One region of the Bacillus sp. D48C genome, then DNA from elsewhere that is predicted to be linked to it. Evidence: riboswitches for the same ligand, from Rfam matches in the RefSeq annotation. Region 1 holds a riboswitch; each other region holds the start of a gene.
The links. Region 1 has a riboswitch for magnesium ahead of mgtE (magnesium transporter). Riboswitches for the same ligand answer to the same signal wherever they lie in the genome.

Region 1 (3,969 bases):
AAATGTTAAGTAATATTCCTATTGCTATTAAATTGACCATTAAAGAACTTCCACCAAAACTTACAAATGGAAATGGAGTACCTGTAAGAGGAAATAGTCCCGTAATACCACCTAAATTTACAACAGATTGCATACCAATCATACATCCTATACCAATTGCTATAAAACTGCCGAATGGATCTACACATAATTGTGCAATTTTTAAAGAGCGAAGTACTATAGTCAAAACTCCAGCCAATAGAATAAATACACCAATAAATCCTAGTTCTTCAGAAACTATTGCCATTATAAAATCAGTATGTGGTTCCGGAAGATAACCTGTTTTTTGTATGCTATTTCCAAATCCAAGACCAGTAATTCCTCCAGAGCCAATGGCAATAAAAGAATTTACAAGCTGGTATCCATTTCCTTGTTCATTAAAAAAGGGATTGAAAATCGTAGTAATACGTGTCTTTTGAACTTCTGACAAACTATATTGAATTAAAAAATATAAAACAGGGAACCACAAAATAGAACCGATGGAAGTTCTTTTGATTAGTAGATTTATATTTATTCCTGAGCAAAGAAATATGCTAAAACCTATACCTAATATTAAAATTGCTGATCCTAAATTTGGTTGTTTAAAGATGAGAAAAAAAATTGTAGCTAAAAAAAATAAAAGTTTTCCGCTACCACTCCAGCTATTTTTAGCTTGTTCTTGTCGTAATGCAAAAAAACGGGCTGTTACGAGTATTGTTCCTAATTTAAGAAATTCAGCTGGCTGTATTCCAAAGATCCATGATTGAGCATTATTTACCACTTTTCCTTTCCATAAAACCATAATTAATAAAAAAATCCCCCCAACCATAATAAAGATTGAGACTATTCGTTTTTTCCATATTTCATATGGGAGTATAGCACAAACTACGAACCCTATTGTTCCTAAAAGTAGCTTTGTTAATTGAGAATCAACAAAGTGTCTACTTTTATAACCGTAATGCTGGACAGCTACAATGGAACTCGCACTATACATCATGATAATACCTAAAGTACATGTTATGAATAGAGGGAGGAGCAATAGATAATCGAGTTTTAATATTTTTTTCATTTTAATATCCTCCTAATTTAAAACAAAGCATAATATTACATTTGCTAATGAATAAAATCTTGTTCTCGTCAATTACTAAATAGGATTTTGTTTAGGCAGATTTTATTGCTTACACCCTATTTTCTTACGCAAAAATCCCCCTAGTTACATACTAGGGGGATTTAAAATGGCATGACTAAATAAGGCTTTTCCCCCTAGTAGAGCTTTGGCACTATACAACGTAAAGTAATGACAATTCATCACTTAGCTATCTTAAGAAGAGCCTTAACCCGACAATTCCTGTTCTACCCATTGGCGTCTTTCGACATTTTTGGGCAATAGCCTGTGTTTGTATAGGAGCCTCACCTAACAGGTTCAGCAATATAAATTTTATGTATTTGTTTCGTGTAGCAAGCATAAATATATATTTTTTTCTTGTCAAGTAACCGTATTGCTAAAATTATATGTTTTATAGCGTTATGATCCTTTGAAAAATGTTGTGAGAAAATGTATGTAATAATTCCGTATAAGTACATATTTTAGACTTGTAGCGTATAGTTTGATTAAGTAGTTTAACCATATAAATTTGATAAACAGTAAAGCAGATTTTAATCATAAAAGAAGATTTTTTTAAGAATGGAATTGAAAGTGAGTTGACAAATATTAAATTCTGGTTTAAATTTTGAAGTAATTCAATAATCTTTGTTAGGTGAGGCTCCTGTATAGAGAAACGCTGCTGCCCAAAAATGTCGAGAGACGCCAATGGGTCAACAGGAACGGTCGGATTAAGGCCCTTCTTAATGTAGCTGGTTATAAAAACCTATGCTATACAGTGCTAAAACTCAACGAGGGAGTGGTATACGATTTGATAGAAAGGCACTTCTGTGATTTTGGCAGGGCGGTCTTAATAATCATTTATTTGTATTGTGAAAAAACCTTTACTCCTTTTTGAGTAAAGGTTTTTCTGTTTAATTTTATTTATTTTTATCTTGTCTATATTCGAAAAGGAGGTAATTCTAACTAATGAATTGATTGCAATGTAACTATTATTGCTCTAATAAAAAATCTAAGACAGATAAAATAAAACAAAACCACTCATGAAACTCTAGAGTCTCCCTTAGCAATATGAGGAGGAGTTAACATGAAGAAATTATTAAATGAATTACTTGTAACCCCAAAAAATTTAGATGCAGAGAAGGTTTTACGTCTTCCTTCGTATGATGTTGCGCAAGAAGTAAAACGGTTTTCAATTGAAGATCAAGTCATATTACTAAATACAATACCTGTATTAAAAAGCTCTAAAATTCTTCAATATATGAGTGCAGAAGAAAAATATAATATCTTAATTCACTTATCTGAAAATAAAGCCAAAAAGTTGCTAAATTTACAACCGATTGATGAATTAGTGGATTTACTTCTAGCGGTTCATCCGGAAAAACAGGCTAAATTAATGGCGTATCTAGATAAAATTACAAAACATAACGTGAAAAAATTGATGACTTTCAAACCTGAAACGGCGGGAAGTCTTGTAACAAGTGATTTTGTTGCAGTTAGAGGAAATTGGTCAGTAAAAATGACATTAAAGTACATTAGGGAAAATTCTAAAAATGTAGAATCAATATCTTATAGTTATGTTCTTGATAATCACGGTTATCTTAAGGGAATCGTTTCCATACATGAGTTATTACTAGCACCAGATGAAGAGATATTATCTACTATCATGATTCAAGAGGTAATTTCAGTACAAGCTGAAATTGATCAGCAAGAAGTTGTAAAAAAGCTACTCAATTATAATTTAGCAGCAATACCTGTCACAACAGCAAATAATAAAATGATTGGTATCATAACATTTGATGATGTAATGAATGTTATGGAAGCAGAAGCTACAGAAGATATTCAAAAGTTAGGCGGAAGTGAACCATTAAATCAATCTTACTTTGAAGCTAGCATTTGGAGCATTTTCTTAAAACGTCTACCATGGTTATTACTTCTTTTTGTTGCTGAGGCATATACAGGTACAGTATTAAAGTATTTTGAGGACGAAATTGAAACTGTAGTTGCCCTTGCTTTCTTTGTTCCATTATTAGTAGGTACTGGAGGGAATACAGGAACACAGGTTGTAGCAACAATTACTCGTGCAATTGGTATTGGAGAGATGAAATTTAAAGACATTTTCCGTGTAATGAAAAAGGAACTTGCAATTGGTATGCTTCTTGGACTTGCACTTGCGGTAGCTGGACTCACTCGTGCTTATATGTTAGGTGTTGGAACAGAAGTTGCACAAGTTGTAGCAATCACTTTATTATTTATTGTTATTTGGGCCTCTCTTGTTGCAGCTGTTTTACCTTTAATTCTAAGAAAATTAAAACTGGATCCTGCAGTTGTTTCAGGTCCATTTATTACAACATTTGTTGACGGAACAGGATTAGTAATTTATTTCATGGTTGCAAAGACGTTATTAAATTTGTAAATATACACTAAAAAAAACAAATTTGGAATAAGTATTTTGCCTTGATTACTAAAATATAGTGGGAAATTTAGTAATGAGAAAATCAAACACTTTTGTCTTTAGATAAATAATATTTTAATGGATTTATTGAATGTAATGAATGCTGGAGGATAAAACTATGAAACATCTAAGGAAAATCTTCAAAAGAATCTTGCTTCTATTTTCTATTTTAATGATTATTGGCATAGGAATATTATTTGGTACTAGCTATGGCCGAGAGCTTCGTATAACAATCGCTGGGAGTATACTAACTTCTCAGCATCCACAATATGCGAAATATACATTCCTATCCCAAAAGGAACTAGATAAACTGCAAGATAGAATTAATCATCCGAAATGGTCAAACAGTGATGAGCATATTTATAAAAAAATAGTAGGAAAAAGATTAGAAGAA
Region 2 (3,969 bases), on a different contig from region 1:
CTTTTACTGCGTACTCTTTATTATTTATTCTTCTATCTTTTTTATAAGCCACAGCAATAACCCGCATACCTTCACTATTTAATGTCTCACTTAGTTTTTTGACATTTGAACGTATTTCCTCGGTGAGTGGAACGACTTTTTCATCCACTTCGGTGTAATTACAAATTGATAAAATTTCTTCTACGGCACCTTTACAAACCATTGTATGTTCACCTGAAATATCTTTTACGATGACTGACATACGCCGGCGGGCGAAATCGAATGGAATTTCATCTAGCTTTTGAAAAGCTGATGGATTAAATTTATTGTTTTCCTCTGTATGCTTAATAACAGCTTTATCTATTAAATTTTTCAATCCAGTTTGATAGAAACTATTTAAATAGGCAAATTGTAAGACGCGATTGCATTCATTTCCCTTGGGATCTAAGTGACGAACAAGGACAACTTTATCTTCTGTTAAAGTTCCGGTTTTATCTGTACAAAGAATGTTCATAGCACCTAAGTTTTGAATAGAATTTAGCTGTTTTACAATTACTTTTTGTTTAGACATGTTAACGGCACCTTTAGCTAAATTAGCAGTTACAATCATTGGTAACATTTCAGGTGTAAGACCAACAGCGACGGCAATAGCGAAGAAGAAAGCTTCTTGCCAATCTCCTTTTGTGAATCCATTAATGAGAAGGACAATAGGCGCCATAATAAGCATGAATGTAATTAAGAGCCAGCTTACTTTGTTTACACCTTTATCAAAGCTTGTTTCTACACGCTTTCCAATTACCTTATTTGCTAAAGAGCCGAAATACGTATCGGTACTTGTTGAGATGACAACAGCTTTTGCGCTACCACTTACAATATTTGTTCCCATGAAGCAAAGGTTTTCCATATCGAGTGGATTGTAATTTTTTTTCATGTTTTTCGGTAAGATATGCTTATTTTCTGTATGGTAGCAGTGTTCGTATTTTTCTACAGGAAGTGCTTCCCCTGTCAAAGAAGATTGATTAACAAATAAATCTTTAGCGGATACAACACGCACATCAGCTGGAACGATATCACCAGCTGAAAGGGAAATAATATCGCCAGGTACAAGTTCCTCAATTGGAATTTCTGTTGTGTAATTTCGGTTTAAATTCTTTACATTTTTTGTTTCATGTACAAATCCATTTATTCTAAATACGCTCGCAGTTGTTCGAACCATAGCTTTTAACTTATCGGCAGCTTTTTGAGAACGAAATTCTTGGGAAAACCGAATCGTTGCACTAAGTAGGACCATTACAGATACGACAATCGTTCCTTGCATATCATCTGTGAAAAAGGAGAGTGCTCCAAGAGCTAATAAAACGAAAATAAATGGATTTTTAAATGCCAATAGAAATTGAATGTACCACGGCGCCATTTTATTATGAGCTATTTCGTTCGGACCATATAAAGAAAGTCTACGAGACGCTTCTTGTTTAGATAATCCATCTTGTGTTGTTTCTAAAAGTTTTAACGCAGAGCTTACATCTTGTGTTGCAACCTCCACTAATAATTCGTTATTTGTTTTCATGCTATCTTGCTCATAAGCATGCTTTGTTTCTTGTCTTTGTAAATTAAACATCGGTAGTTCCTCCTCTGTCATGAAGGAGGAAACAATCTGTTACCTAACTATTTGAAATGGTGAGGAACAGTTTCTTTCCTACCTACATGATGAAATATGAATGTAAAACGTATGGGTATCTGGGCCGAATCATCAATTGCCAACTGTTCCTCACCTCCGTACAATTTAGTAGTTTCTGAATATGCTATGTTTGTTTCATAGTAAGGTGCATATAGACGTAAAAAGACCTTTACTCAAAACGAGTAAAGGTCTGAATTCGCAGTTAAAAGAGTCCACAACAAAGACTGTTAGTAGACATAAATAAAAACAGTTTTTGTGTATGACAAAATACATGCACCTCTCCCTCGTTGAGTTTTAGCACTGTATAGCATAGGTACTGAAACCAGCTACGTTAAAAAAGGCCTTCATTCCGACCTTTCCTGTTGACCCATTGGCGTCTCTCGACATTTTTGGGCAGCAGCGTTTCTCTATACAGGAGCCTCACCTAACAGAGACCATATTCAATTACATGTTGAATGTTAGCACTGTAAAATCGTAGTGTCAATATCTTTTTTATCTGTGTTTTTAAAATATTAAACGGATTTATAATAGATATGTGGGATGAAATGCATGATATTGATTATGAATAATATGGAAAATAAATATTTTTATAAAAGGGGAATTTGTAAGGGTACCACAAAATTTTATTATAAATATTGAGAATCAAAAATGGTTGTTTAATGAGCAGGAAGATTTATGTTCACACGGAGAAATATATCCCGCATTAACGGGCAGTAAGACTCCCACCTCAAAATTCGGCTAGAGCAAAGGAGTTAGGTGGGAGAGATCAAACTGCCCGTAAAAGCCCGATTGGTTCAACTAATAATCAGTGGGGACGGTGCCCCCCCACTGATTAAAGTTTCACTTTATTTAAATGTGGATGGAACGATTATTACGCGGACAGGTATGGATGAGGAATGGGGAATAAGTGAATCAGCTTTAGCTTTGTTACGAACTTTAGATAAAGAATATATTTGTGATATTGAAAATGAAGAGGGGGTTATTTTGCACGGATGTGGCACTATGCTAATGTTAGGATGCCCAATTTCAATTCATTGGACTATAAACCATATAGGTAAAAATGTGATTTTAAAGGACTTTGTCAAAGTTATTTCTACTGATCAAAAGGCTATATACTATGAAGGGCTTCATATAGAGTTGAATGAAAATGAATATAGAAAACAAATTGTTTCTTTTGCACTACAAGCAAAAGAATTATTTAATAAATCAAGTGAAAAGATAATTTTAAATGAGCTTGAGCGAAGTATGTATACCGACTTTTGGACGGAATATGATCATTTGTTAAATAAGTATAAATAAAAAAGCACTGTAACCAGTGCTTTTTTATTATAGATTACGAGATTGTAGGGTTTTCAAAAATAACAATCTCTGAACTGTTTGTAGTTGAAACGCGTTGGGCGTAATATGTTAAAGCTGAAGAAATATATGCTGGTAACGTATCATTTGTATGTGATGTTGTATATTCATGGATTAATTCCTTTAAAGTTGTCCATTCTAATTGTGCTGGGTGATCAGACACGAAAGAACTTACCCAGCGATCAAATGAAGATGAAAAATCAGTTTGTAAACGAAATACTTCTTTCATAATAAAACGCTCCCTTAAAATGTAGTATAATTATTTTACCACAAAACACGAACGATTGGTAAATTTTTTAAGTATAACGTTCGTGTTATATAGTTGTCTAGATGATTGGTTATGTAAATTCGATTTGCCATTTGAAATAACATTCCGTAAGATGAGAGATAGAGTATATTTAGAGCTGGAGGAAAGAAAGTGGAATTTGTATTTTTAGGAACTGGTGCAGGTGTTCCTTCAAAAGGAAGGAACGTTTCAGCAATTGCTTTACAATTGTTAGAAGAACGAGGACAGACTTGGTTATTTGATTGTGGCGAGGCCACGCAACATCAAATATTACATACATCGGTACGTCCGCGCCGCATTGAAAAAATATTTATTACGCATTTACATGGCGATCATATTTTTGGATTGCCTGGTTTATTAGGTAGCCGTTCATTTCAAGGAGGAACTACGCCTTTAACGGTGTATGGACCGAAAGGAATTAAACAATTTATTGAAGTGGCATTATCGGTAAGTACGACACATGTGAAATATCCACTTGAAGTTGTGGAGATAACAGAAGAAGGTACCGTATTTGAAGATAATGAATTTTATGTAGAAACGAAAAGATTGTCACACGGTATAGAATGTTTTGGATATCGTATTGTAGAGAAAGATATACAAGGTGCTCTTTTAGTTGATAAATTGCTTGAGATGGGTGTGAAACCAGGTCCAATCTTTAAACGTTTAAAAG
Region 3 (3,969 bases), on a different contig from region 1:
CTGAAACAGGAGATTTGGTAGGTGTGGAACTGCTGCAACTTGTAAAAGCCGGAAAGCTTTTTATAATAAATCCTTTGTCAGCATTTTTACTTCAGCCAAAATCAATTCAGTGTCTTATTTGGGGGTTAGCAGAAGAAGAAGTCTTTTATACAAACGAGGAACAACAGTGGATTAAAGAATATATGTTACCTACATATTTAGAACCAGATTTATTTTTAGGAAAAGGTTCTTTCGTTCAAAAACCTTCATTTGGTAGAGAAGGAGATACAATTACGATTCGCGATAAGGATGAAAATATTATGCTTCAAAATGCACATCAAACGTATAAAACTTCACTGCCGATATTTCAAAAGTATATAGAACTTCCAGTCGTATCCTTGGAAACAGAAAAAGGGATGGAGAAACTGTCGTATGTGTTTGGTTCTTTTTTAATTGCTGGAAAAGCAAGTAGTATCGGTATTCGCGCGGGAGAAAAGATTACAGGAAATGAATCGTACTATTTACCGGTAGGTATAAAAAGGAGGGGGAAAAATGATTAATTTTTTATCATATTTAGCAGTAACACTCGGACTTTTATGTATTGGTCTGTTCTTGATGGAAGTGACAACGAAAGTTAAGGAATTTAAGTTAATGGCTCAAGGGAATAAGGCGGTAAGCTATGTGCTTGGAGGACGATTACTTGGGTTAGCTATTGTTTTATATTCGACAGCAGCTAATTCAATTTCACTTCTTGATATGATTTCGTGGGGAGCAGTTGGGATTTTGGCTCAAATTATCGTTTTTTATTTAGCTGAGTGGCTTACACCACGCTTTAATATAAACAAAAGTCTTGAAGAAGATAATCAAGCAGTCGGTCTTTTTCTTATGTTTTTATCGCTTTCAATTGGGATTGTAATTGCTGGCTGTATAACTTATTAAAAACTTTACGTTTAAACGTAAAGTTTTTTATTTTATTCCGCTATTTGCCGGGCAGCCCGATTGGTGAGGGCTAATAATCAGTGGGGGATGAACAAAACCCCACTGATTAAAGTTTCACTTTATATATGTTAGTTTGCCATACCTTTTGAAAAAATTGTAGGCTACGGTTGACATCTATTTTAAATAAGAGTAACATTTTCAATGTAATGAAAATAAGTCTCTGTTAGGTGAGGCTCCTGTATAGAGAAATGCTACTGCCCAAAAATGTCGAGAGACGCCAATGGGTCAACAGGAATGATCGAATTAAGGTTTTTCTTAACGTAGCTGGTAATGTACCTATGCTATACAGTGCTAAAACTCGGTGAGGGAGAGGTCCGTAGATTTCTAATTATATTAGAAATCGTTTATTTGTGTATGTAATGGCCACTACTCTCTTAAGGGTAGGGGTCTTTTTTGTTACCAAGCTATGAGTAATTTCATAGTATAAACTATAAAATTAAACGAGGAGGTGAGGAGCATGTCAAATTCTGACTCGGTTCCGTTACCCATATACTTCAAATCAAAAATATATGATGTAGGCAGGAAACGATTTGTTCCTCCCTCTATATTTATCACAATGTAGCGTTTATAAAGCGCTAGACACTTTCACAGTAAAGTGGATAAATTGAGAAACAAAGCGTTTCTTCCTATGTTGTAAAGGAGGAGACGATAATATGTTATATGCAAACAAAACTGTGGGTAACACGTCATATAAACTAAGTAAAAAATCAATAAAAGAACAAACAATGCTTCAAAAAAATAAAGATTTATTAATTGAAATTGCAACAAGAGATGTAAAATCTGTATTTGCATATTTTAAAACAACAAGAGACGGACTATCAATGAAAGAGGCACAAAAACGTATTCAAGTATATGGCCGAAATGAACTAACTTCAAAAAGAGCACTTCTTGCAGAAGTAATGATGAAGCTTGGTGGCATGATCCCAGGTTTTTCAAAACAACGTGTGTGTGATGAATTACAACGTGAAACGATTACTGTATCTAGAGTAGAATGTTCTAGTAGTACAGGGCTAAATAGTGAACTGAAAATGATGGAGATACCAGTGCAAGAACTTGTACCTGGAGATATGATTTTTCTTTCGGCTGGAGATGCTGTGCCAGCTGATGTACGTATTATTTATGCAGATGATTTATTAGTAAATGAGTCTGTGTTAACGGGAAACGAAGCGAGTATAGAGAAGTTTGAAAGCTGCTATCACCTTGAACGTAAACGATTTATTCCATTAAAACGGATGAAAGATTATAATCCACTTGAGCTTGAAAATGTATGTTTTAAAGGTTCGCATATTGTTAGTGGAAATGCAAAGGCTGTCGTTGTTTCTACTGGAAAAAATACGTATTCAGGCATATTGCATACTTGTTGTAGTAGGATGTCTTAATGTGTGAATGGTGCTAAATATACAAAAACCATGTATAATAGACAAAGTTGAGCAAAAACGTAGAATGGTAATCTATTTATATAACCTTACGTGATAACGTGAGGTTATTATTTTTTTAATAGGAGAGGAATTATGAAAAAAGTATTATTAGTTGATGGTATGGCACTATTATTTCGTGCTTTTTACGCAACAAGTGTCTACGGACAATTTATGAAACGACAAGATGGAACCCCTACGAACGGGATTCATGGTTATATGAAACACTTGTTAACAGCTACGCAAGCGATCGAACCAACACATATCGTTACATGCTGGGATATGGGAAGTACGACATTTAGAACAGAATCGTTCTCGAATTATAAAGCAAATCGTGCAGCGCCACCAGAAGAATTAATTCCTCAATTTGATTTAGTGCAAGAAATGACTGCGAAATTATCCATTCCAGTTATCGGTATGAAAGGCTACGAAGCCGATGATTGTATCGGTACGCTTGCAAAACAATATTGCAATGAAGCTGAAGTTTATATTTTAACTGGTGATACAGATTTACTTCAACTTGTTGATAAGAACGTTACAGTTATGCTTCTGCGTAAAGGAATTGGAAATTACGAATATTACACACCGGAGAAAATCATGGAAGAAAAAGGTGTAGAGCCGTGGCAAATCGTCCATGCAAAAGCTTTCATGGGAGATACAAGTGATAATTATCCAGGTGTAAAAGGTATCGGTGAAAAAACAGCGTATAAGCTTATTCAAGAGCACGGAACAGTATCCGCTGTACTAGAAAATGTAGAATTATTAACGAAAGCGCAGCGTACGAAGATTGAAAGTGATTTAGAGAACTTAAATATTTCGTTGCAATTAGCACAAATTCACTGTGAAGTTCCAATTTCATGTGCACTAGAAGAGGGACTACACACAATGGATGAAGAAAAACTTAAATTTGTTTGTGAAGAAATGAATTGGGGAAGACCTGAAATATTAATAAATATGCTATAAATAGTTTAGAAAGAGGGATGTTGCATAAGTCGAACTTTGACTTATGCAACACCTTCTTTTTGTTTTTATAAACAGTATTATAGTAAATAAAATTATGTCGAAATCAATTTTAAATATATAAATGTTTCGACAAGATATAATGATAAAAGTTGATGGAAATAGTAATTTTTATAATGAAGTGAATTAATTTCAACATAGTTTTAGAGAGTCTTTTTTTCGTGTTCACAAAGTTGTCAGAAAATAAACGGAATTTTCATATGAAGTTCAAATAGAATTCACAACAATCAATTATTATAAGGACACACAGATAATTCTTTATCTTTTATATAAACCATCCCCCAAGGAGGACAATGAAAATGAGAAAAAAAGTGAGAAAATCTTTTAAACAATTATTAATTGAAAATAAACAATCACTATTAAATAATAAAGAAAATATGAAAGAAATTGAAGAAAGAATTGAGAAACGACATGTAGCATATAGTGGTGCCAGTAATTAAATAAAATAAAAAAGATAGCCTATATAGGCTATCTTTTTTATTTTATATTGAAAAAACGCTATGCATCTCTTTAATTTTGTAAATATGCAAGATATTTTTATAGTGTTTTTCTATCA

Region 2: it holds a riboswitch for magnesium, as region 1 does, so the genes downstream of both, mgtA (magnesium-translocating P-type ATPase) here and mgtE (magnesium transporter) in region 1, are expected to answer to the same signal.
Region 3: it holds a riboswitch for magnesium, as region 1 does, so the genes downstream of both, ACLBXA_RS26530 (P-type ATPase) here and mgtE (magnesium transporter) in region 1, are expected to answer to the same signal.

Annotation. Positions count from the first base shown of each region.
Region 1 is NZ_JBKFAQ010000010.1:122,665-126,633, forward strand. It holds gene ACLBXA_RS21850 (FtsW/RodA/SpoVE family cell cycle protein) at 1-1,087, opposite strand, end outside; M-box (ykoK) riboswitch at 1,271-1,447, opposite strand; M-box (ykoK) riboswitch at 1,761-1,928, shown strand; gene mgtE (magnesium transporter) at 2,208-3,536, shown strand; gene ACLBXA_RS21860 (phosphodiester glycosidase family protein) at 3,694-3,969, shown strand, end outside.
Region 2 is NZ_JBKFAQ010000001.1:697,824-701,792, forward strand. It holds gene mgtA (magnesium-translocating P-type ATPase) at 1-1,597, opposite strand, end outside; M-box (ykoK) riboswitch at 1,929-2,096, opposite strand; partial or broken gene ACLBXA_RS03795 (hypothetical protein) at 2,226-2,956, shown strand; gene ACLBXA_RS03800 (DUF3932 family protein) at 2,991-3,242, opposite strand; gene rnz (ribonuclease Z) at 3,432-3,969, shown strand, end outside.
Region 3 is NZ_JBKFAQ010000016.1:80,298-84,266, reverse strand. It holds gene ACLBXA_RS26540 (glutathionylspermidine synthase family protein) at 1-539, shown strand, start outside; gene ACLBXA_RS26535 (DUF350 domain-containing protein) at 532-918, shown strand; M-box (ykoK) riboswitch at 1,131-1,296, shown strand; gene ACLBXA_RS26530 (P-type ATPase) at 1,632-2,357, shown strand; gene ACLBXA_RS26525 (5'-3' exonuclease) at 2,490-3,356, shown strand; gene ACLBXA_RS26520 (FbpB family small basic protein) at 3,713-3,853, shown strand.